2 regions of the Brevundimonas sp. FV1ps31S genome follow, and region 2 is predicted to be linked to the other one. Evidence: riboswitches for the same ligand, from Rfam matches in the RefSeq annotation. Region 2 holds a riboswitch; the other holds the start of a gene.

Region 1 (4,409 bases), 1.9 Mb from region 2:
GTCGTCGTGAACAGTTCAGACAGGTTGGCCGAACGGATGTCGCGCGACTGGGTCACCCGGCCCCGGAAGCCCGGGAAGAACTCGTTCGTCGCACCGACCTTCCACGACCAGATCGAACCGGTGGTGTCGTAGTCGGAGATGCGCGCGGCGGCGTTGAACTGCAGATCTTTCAGAACCGGCAGATCGCGGACGATGGGAACCAGGATCTCGCCGAAAGCCTCCTTGACGCTGAACTCACCGGACATGGCCGAGAAGCTGAAGGTCTTGAAGGCCTTGGCCGCGTCCAGTTCGCCGACGCGCTGGTCGGTCTGCTCCTTGCGGGCCTCAAGACCGACGGCGATCGAGACGTCGCCCGCCGGCAGGCTGAAGGGCTCGCCGCGCAGGCTGATCCCGGCCACGTCCAGCTTGGTCGTTGTGCGCTGCTGCGGGGTGCCGGTCACATAGTCGATGGCCTCCTGCGACGGCGCCCCGAGGCCGAACAGGTTAATAGGCACGCAGCCGGAGTTGGCGTTGGTCAGGGTCACGCGGCAGACGGCCTGGCCGGTCGATGGATCGATGACGGAATCGACGGCGTTGGCGAACTCGGTCTTCAGCAGGAAGCCAGGCGTGTCGATATTGTTCTCGAATTCGCCGTGGCTGTAATAGGCGCCCCAACGCCAGTTCTCGCCGAACTCACCGTCCACGGCCAGGGTCGCCTGGGTCGTCACCCGCTCGAAGTCGATCGTCGAATACGACAGATCGGAGTTGAAACGACCGAAGGTGAAAGACGTCTGGCCGGCGGCCGCCATCTGCTGCTTGATCGTGGAAGACAGGAAGGCGTTGTCAATGCCTATGGTCAGGTCGCCGCGATCATGGTCGCCGAACCACACATAGTTGTTCCACATGCGCGAATGACGGACATCGGCCGTGACCCGCAGCCTGTCGTTGATCTCGTAGACCGCACTGGCCAGACCCGTGTAACGCCTCTGTGGCGTGACCAGGGGGCTCAGGTCGTCATTTGACGGACCTTCGCCGCCGATCGAATTCGTGCCGCTGACCGTGCCGTAGTCGAAGGCGCGCAGCGTGCCGTCCGAGTTGAACACCTTGCCGGCGTTTACGCCCGACAGGATCAGGCCGCCATAGGCCGCGTTTGCGAAGCCGACGTCCGGCTGCAGGGCGTAGTTGACCGTGGCCCACCGGCCGATGTTCGGGCGCGAGGTCTTCGGAATGACGCCTTCGTTGTCGAGATATTCGCCGCCGATAACGAAGTGACCGCGGCCGTCGGCGAAGTCCGTGCCCCAGGCGCCTTCAAACCGTTCCTGCTCGGCATCGTCATAGGACGAGATGCCGTATTCGGCGCCCAGCTTGCCGCCGGTGAAATAGCGGTCGATGCCGATGTTGACGACGCCGGCTACGGCGCCCGATCCCCAGGCGGCGGAGGCGCCGCCGGTGACCACGTCGACGCTCTTCACCAGCACCGACGGCACGGCGTTGAGGTCGTTCTCGCTCGACACCCGACGTCCGTCGATCAGGACCAGGGTTCGGTTGATGCCCAGGCCCCGAAGATCCACGGGCGCATTGCCGGCGCCGGTGTTGGTGCCGGTCGTCTGGGCCGAGGTGGTGGCGCGGAACTGCGGCATGTCGTTCAGCGCGGCCGCGATATTGGGGCGCGCGCCGACCGACAGGTCTTCGGCGGACAGATGGATGGTCGGGGTCGGCGCCTCGAAACCGGCGCGGTCGATCCGCGAGGCGGTGACGACGATTTCATCGACCGAAGAGGCGGCGTCGGCAGAGCCTTCAGCCTCTTGAGCGTGAACCGAAGTGGCGCAGGCCAAGAGCGCAATAGCGCTGCAATAATGGGTCAAGTGGCGGTTAAGACGAGACAAAGCAAGATTCCTCATGGCGACGACGCCCCTCCCCAGGGATGCCCAATGCGACTGACGCTCTTCGGCGTCCGTTCGCCCCCGCTGTCATTGGGCCTGAGAGTTTCGGGCCGTCGCCGACCCTTTCTCCTTCGGCGAGGCCGCATCCCCCGGATCCGGCCTTCTCTCCAGCGTTCCTTCAGCAAGACGGTCCGTTTGCCTGAGCGTTTCCGGGGCGGTTGCGCCTTCGGCGTCGGCTGGAGCCGATCTCTCCCGCCTTGCTGAAGCCGAGTAAGATCGACCCTCTCGCTCGTGTCAAATACGCCGATTTTGCAATTTTATTGCCCAAATAGGCGCAATATTCGCCTATCGTTGCTATGCGCGCGTAGATCCCATCGTCCAGATCCGCCGCCCGCTTCGCGGCGCCGGCCGCCATGACGGCGTCGTGACAGAAAGTCGGGATTCGGATCTTTTGGAGTTATCCACAGGAACGATCACGGCGCGGCCGGATCTGAAGGCGCCCTGACGCCGTCCCGCATCGCTTCGCCCCATCGGGTAAGCAAGGTCGCGCGGCGCGCTTGATCCAGATTGGCCAGCAGGGCCGGCCCCACCCGGACAGGTCGAACACCCGGCGCGGCGGGACGCATGGGCGCATCCACATCGTCGCGGACTGGTCGAACCCCCAGGGCGCCGATCACCCGCTGCCCTTCTCTGGACAGAAGGAAATCCAGAAACAGCCTCGCCGCATTCGGATGGGCGGCGTTGCGCGGGATGAAGGCCACGCGCGAAACCGACAGGTGATAATCGTCCGGCGTGATCAGTCCGATCTCTGGCGCGCGCCCCGCCCAGGACGCACCGTAGGACTGGTTCATATTATAGGCGAACGCCATCCGCCCATCGGCGATCTGGCCCATCATTCTCTGTCCCGAAGTGTCCAGCCGCGGACGTTGGGCGCCCAGCGCCTCCATCAACGGCCAGGCGTCAGGATAGATCTGCACGTCCGCCGACAACTGCATGAGAGCGACGCCGCTCCGTTCGGCGTCATAGAGGGTCACACGACCGTCAAACACCTCTGGCCGGCTTCTCAGCAGCCGGAGCAGATCCGCATGACTGCGGGGCGCCAGATCGGGCGCGAGCCGGTTTCGATTATAGGCGAACACGATCGGCTCCGCCGTCAATCCATAGCCTTGATCACGCCATACCGACCCGTCGGGCATGGCCGCGCGGTGCGGCGATCTATAGGCTTGGGCATAGCCGTCGTTGATCAGCTTGACCTGCACGTCCATCGCCGTGCTCCAGACCAGATCCGGGCCATCCAACCCGCTGTCCGCAAGCCGCCGCACCTCCTCGGCGATCCGAGTGGAGTTTATGTCCTCAAGACGCACCCGGATCTCGGGCCAGCGACGACGAAAGGCCTCCAACACAGGGCCCATCAAGCTTGTGTTGGTCAGGATGTGCAGCGCCTCTTCTCGCCGCGCCAGCCAGCGCACCCGCGGCGCCGTCCCCGCGCCTTCCGGTTCCGGCGAACAGGCGGCGGCGCTTAACCCGGCCAAGCCGAGAAGCAGATGTCGTCGATCCGTTTTCACCGCTCCGGCTTTCTGGTTATGTGTCACGCATGATCCGTCGCCCCCTCTCGTCGCCATGAGAATACTCGTCGTCGAAGATGACAAGGCGTTGCGGCATTCGCTCGAAGCCAGTCTTCACGATGCGGGTTTCGACGCAAGGTGCGTCGAAAGCGGCGAACAGGCCCTGCAGCTCGAGAGCGCTGAGGTTTTCGACGCCGCCATCCTGGACATCGGCCTTCCCGACATCGACGGCTTCGAAGTGTTGAGGACCCTGAGGCTTCGGGGATCGTCGACGCCGGTGCTGATGCTGACAGCGCGCGATGGCCTCGGCGACCGGGTTGCGGGCCTGGACCTTGGGGCCGACGACTATCTGGTCAAGCCGTTCGCCCCGTCGGAGTTGGTCGCCCGTCTGCGCGCCATCGTGCGTCGACGCCAGGGGCAGGCGGCCGGCGCCGTTGTGATCGGAACCCTTTTCTGCGACTGGCGCACCGGCCGCGCCCACGTCAACGATCGCGACCTCGCCCTGCGTCCCCGCGAATGGGCGGCGCTGCGTGTTCTGGCGTCCCGGCCAGGACAGGTGGTCGACCGCGACCTGCTGGCCGCCGAAGTCTTTCCGCAGGACGAGGCGCCCTCGCTGAATGCGCTGGAAATCCATGTCGGCCGGTTGCGGCGCAAGCTTCAGCCTGACGGCCCCGCCGTGACCAACATCCGTGGCCGCGGATATCGTCTCGACCCATGAGCCGCGCGCCGCCTGCTCGTTCCCACAGTCTGGTCATACGCCTGTTGATCGCACAGGTGGTTCCACTGGCGATCTTGGCCATTGTCGTCCTGGCGGTCGGCGCTTGGACGGCCCAGCGGGTGGTGGCGAACAATGCTGACCGCCTTCTGGCGGGCGCACTTCAGACCATCCGCGAGACGGTGTCGGTCGCCGACGGCCGTATCACCGTGGACGTCGCGCCCTGGGCCCTGGCCCTGCTGGACGGCCCCGAACGCGACGCCGTCT
Region 2 (4,409 bases):
GAGAAGGCGGCGTTCGTGGCGGAGGTGGAGGCCTACGCGAAGCGGGGCTGACGCCTCTTCTTTCGTCATCCTCCGGCAAGCCGCGTCTTCGCGGAGCAGACCGGGCGACCCAGCGGCGCCGAAGGCGATGCTTCCGCCGCTCGATGTTTGAACACCTCGTCCGCCACAGGTTCGCGCTCACGCGCGCCGCTGGGTCCCCCGGTCTCGCTGCGCTCGCCGGAGGATGACGAAGAGGGGTTTAGACAAGGACGCTCGCCGCCCCGATCTCCGCGACCCCCAGCGCCCGGAAACTGTCCCGCGCCGCCGCCTCGGTCTGCGGCGCGATGGCGCGGCTGGCGTCGGAGATGACCAGGGCCTCGAAGCCTTGCCGCACCGCGTCCTCGGCGGTGAAGCGGACGCAGTAGTCGAAGGCCAGGCCCGCGAGGAAGACGCGGGTCACGCCCAGGTCGCGCAACAGGCCGGCCAAGCCCGTCGGGGTGCGATGGTCGTTCTCGAAGAAGCCGGAATAGGAATCCACCGCCGGATTGTAGCCCTTGCGGATTACGGCCAGGGCCTTTTTCACCGTGGGCGCGACGTCGGGATGGAAGTCGGCGCCGGGCGAACCCTGGATACAGTGGTCCGGCCACAGCATCTGGCGGCCGTAGGCGACCTCGATCTCGGTGAAGGGGGTCGCGCCGCGGTGGTTGGAGGCGAACGAAATCTGGTCCGGCGTGTGCCAGTCCTGGGTCACGACCACCCGGGCGAACCGCTCGGCCAGCCGGTTGATCAGCGGCATGATCCCCGCCCCGCCTGCGACCGCCAGACGGCCGCCCTCGCAGAAGTCGTTCTGCGGGTCGATGACCAGGAGGGCGTCGGTAGGGCGGATAAGCATCACACGCCCGCGTAGGCGTCGATCTCGTTGGCCGAGCCCAGGGCCACCGGGATGCGCTGGTGCAGATGCTCGGGTTGGATGTCCAGGATGGGCTGCACCCCGTCCGTCGTCGCCTTGCCCCCGGCCTGTTCGACCAGGAAGGCCATCGGATTGCCCTCGTACATCAGGCGCAGCTTGCCAGGCTTGGTCGGCTCGCGGCTGTCCCACGGGTACAGGAAGACGCCGCCGCGCATCAGGATGCGGTGGACGTCGGCGACCATGGCCGCGACCCAGCGCATGTTGAAATTCTTGCCGCGCGGGCCTTCGTCGCCCTTCAGCAGGTCGCCGATGTAGGTCTGCACCGGCTGGGACCAGTGGCGCAGGTTCGACATGTTGATGGCGAACTCCTTGGTGTCCGGCGAGATGGCGATGTCGTCGTGGGTCAGGATCCAGTCGCCGTCGTTCGACAGGGTGAAGCCCTTCACGCCCGTGCCGGTGGTCAGAACCAGCATGGTCTGGGGACCGTAGAGGGCATAGAGGGCGGCGACCTGATTGCGGCCCGGCTGCATGAAGTCGGCCTCTGTCGGCGAAGGCGTGGCGGACTTCAGCACCGAGATGATGGTGCCGACCATGGCGTTGATGTCGATGTTGGACGAGCCGTCCAGCGGGTCGAACAGGGCAAGGTATTCACCAGTCGAATGAGGCGCGGGCTGGACCTCGTCCATTTCCTCGGAGGCGACGCCGGCGACGGCGGGGCTGGCCAGAAGAGCGTCGGTCAGCATGTCGTTGGTCATGACGTCGAGCTTCTTCTGCTCCTCGTCCTGAACATTGATCTGGCCCGAGGCGCCCAGGGCGCCGGCTAGGGCGCCGCCGGCCACGACCTTGCTGATGTCGGCGCAGGTGGCGGCGACGACGGTCAGGACCGTCTTCAGACCCTCGGGCGCGTCCAGGGCGGCGATATGGGCGTCGAGGCGGGTGCGGTCGGCGGTCATGCAGTCGGTCCGGTGCGGCTGAGGCGGTTCCCGTTCTTGGCGGGCCGACGGCGCGAGGGCAAGGGCGACGCAACAACAGGCGATGCGAACGGCGACAATGACGCCGCCTTACGGCCTCCGAAAGCCGCCGACGCTTGACTTGGACCCGGAGTCGGTGGCTTAGGTCGGGTGCTCTCGCGGGAGAGTTCGGTGCGCCTCGGCGGGCCGACGCCGAAGGCGCAACCGCCCCGGAAACGCTCAGGCAAACGGACCGCGACAGCATACGGACGCTGGAAAGTCGCTCTTCACGGGCGCGCCGACGGAGCAAGGCGACATGATTTGGTCGCCGGAATCTCTCAGGCTTCAGGACAGCGGGGGCGCGAAGACGGCGGAGCTCCGCCACCAAACGCGACCGTGAAAGCCTGAACCATGACCGATCAAGCCCTGAAGACCCCCCTTCTTAAAACGACGCCCCTGAACGCCGCGCACCGCGCGCTAGGGGCCCGGATGGTGGGCTTCGGCGGCTATGACATGCCGGTCCAGTATGAGGGCGTCCTGGCCGAGCACCGCTGGACTCGCGAACACGCCGGCCTGTTCGACGTGTCGCACATGGGCCAGTGCAAGATCACCGGCGCCGACGCCACCGCCCAGTTTGAGCGTTTCGTGCCCGGCGACTATGAAATCCTGAAGGCCGGCAAACAGAAATATTCGCTGCTGCTGAACAAGGACGGCGGCATCATCGACGACCTGATGGCCGGCCGTCCCGACCACGACGGCCTGTTCGTCGTCGTCAACGCCGGCAACAAGGACGAGGACTTCGCCTTCTGGGAGGCGAACCTTGAAGGCGACGCCAAGCTGACGGTGCTGGACCGCGCCCTGATCGCCATCCAGGGACCGGAAGCCGCCGAAGTCATGTCGGCGTACGAGCCGCTCCTGGCCGAGATGGGCTTCATGGAATGCGCCCGGCTGATGCTGTTCGGCGTCGACTGCTATGTCTCGCGCTCGGGCTATACCGGCGAGGACGGCTATGAGATTTCGGTGCCGGCGGATCAGGCCGAGCGCGTCTGGAACACCATACTGGAGGACGCCCGCGTCAAGCCGATAGGCCTGGGCGCCCGCGACAGCCTGCGCCTGGAAGCCGGCCTGCCGCTGCACGGCCATGACATCGACCCGAGCACCAGCCCGGTCGAAGGCGCCCTGACCTTCGCCCTGTCCAAGTCACGCAAGGAACGGGCCGATTTCTCCGGCGCCGACCGGATCCTGAAAGAACTGGCTGAGGGGCCGTCGCGTGTCCGCGTGGGCCTGATCGTCAAGGAAGGCGCCCCGGCCCGTGAAGGCGCCGAGATCGCCGACGCTGACGGGAACGTCATCGGCAAGGTCACCTCGGGCGGCCCCTCCCCTACGCTGGGCAAGAACATCGCCATGGGCTTCGTGCCGCCGGCGTATGCCGCGCTGGGTACGGAGTTGAAGGTCGTCGTGCGCGGCAAATCCGCCGCCGCCGAAGTCGTCGCCATGCCCTTCGTGGCGCAACGCTATTACCGCAAACCGAAGACCGTCTGAGGATCAGATCATGAAGTTCACCAAGGATCACGAGTGGGTCAGCCTGGACGGCGACATCGCCACCGTGGGCATCTCGAAGCACGCCGCCGACGCCCTAGGCGACGTCGTGTTCGTTGAAGTCCCGGAAGTCGGCAAGACCGTCGCCAAGGGCGCCAGCTTCGCCGTGGTCGAGAGCGTCAAGGCCGCCTCGGACGTCTACGCCCCCGTCTCGGGCGAGGTGGTCGAGGCCAATGACGCGCTGTCGACCGCCCCGGAAACCGTTAATGCCGCCCCGCAAGGCGACGGCTGGTTCGCCAAGATCAAGGTGTCGGACGCTGCCGAACTGGACGCCCTGATGGACCAGACCGCCTACGACGGCTTCCTCGCCACCCTCTAAGCCCCATCGGACCCGCTGATTAAGAGTCAGCGGGTCTTCGGCCTTTCACGGCCCAGGACAAGACCATGCGTTATCTCCCCCTGACGCCCGACGACCGCACGGCGATGCTCGTCGCCATCGGCGCGAAATCGATCGACGACCTGTTCGTGGACGTGCCCGAGGCGGCGCGGCTGGACGGGCCGGTGGACCTGCCGCGCGTGGCCGGCGAGATGGAGGTCGAACGCGCCCTGTCCGCCATGGCGGCCAAGAACGCCACGGCCGGCGCCGTGCCCTTCTTCTGCGGCGCAGGGGCCTACAAGCACCACGTCCCGGCGACCGTCGATCACGTGATCCAGCGGTCCGAGTTCCTGACCAGCTACACCCCCTATCAGCCGGAAATCGCCCAGGGCACGTTGCAGTACCTGTACGAGTTCCAGACCCAGGTCGCCAACCTGACCGGCATGCCGGTGGCCAACGCCTCGCTCTATGACGGCTCGACCGCCATGGCCGAGGGCGTGCTGATGGCGACCCGCGTGACCCGTCGCAACAAGGCGGTGATCTCGGGCGGGGTTCACCCCCACTACGTCAAGGCGACCGAGACCGTGGTCCACGCCGTCGGCGTCGAAACCCAGGTCCTGGCCGCCGCCGTGGACGCCGAAGCCGCCGTGATCGA

What was found. A riboswitch is a leader RNA that binds a small molecule or an ion and turns the genes downstream of it on or off. The one in region 2 is predicted to bind glycine.
Region 1: linked by a shared signal. The riboswitch ahead of ACVPT3_RS02025 (TonB-dependent receptor domain-containing protein) and the one ahead of gcvT (glycine cleavage system aminomethyltransferase GcvT) in region 2 are both predicted to bind glycine.

The regions. Positions count from the first base shown of each region.
Region 1 covers NZ_CM178735.1:424,525-428,933, forward strand. Annotated here, with positions in the region: gene ACVPT3_RS02025 (TonB-dependent receptor domain-containing protein) at 1-1,814, opposite strand, end outside; glycine riboswitch at 2,040-2,127, opposite strand; gene ACVPT3_RS02030 (ABC transporter substrate-binding protein) at 2,336-3,427, opposite strand; gene ACVPT3_RS02035 (response regulator transcription factor) at 3,483-4,145, shown strand; gene ACVPT3_RS02040 (sensor histidine kinase) at 4,142-4,409, shown strand, end outside.
Region 2 covers NZ_CM178735.1:2,343,823-2,348,231, forward strand. Annotated here, with positions in the region: gene ACVPT3_RS11100 (adenosine deaminase) at 1-51, shown strand, start outside; gene pncA (bifunctional nicotinamidase/pyrazinamidase) at 239-871, opposite strand; gene ACVPT3_RS11110 (class 1 fructose-bisphosphatase) at 871-1,842, opposite strand; glycine riboswitch at 2,010-2,105, shown strand; glycine riboswitch at 2,110-2,195, shown strand; gene gcvT (glycine cleavage system aminomethyltransferase GcvT) at 2,251-3,381, shown strand; gene gcvH (glycine cleavage system protein GcvH) at 3,392-3,757, shown strand; gene gcvPA (aminomethyl-transferring glycine dehydrogenase subunit GcvPA) at 3,823-4,409, shown strand, end outside.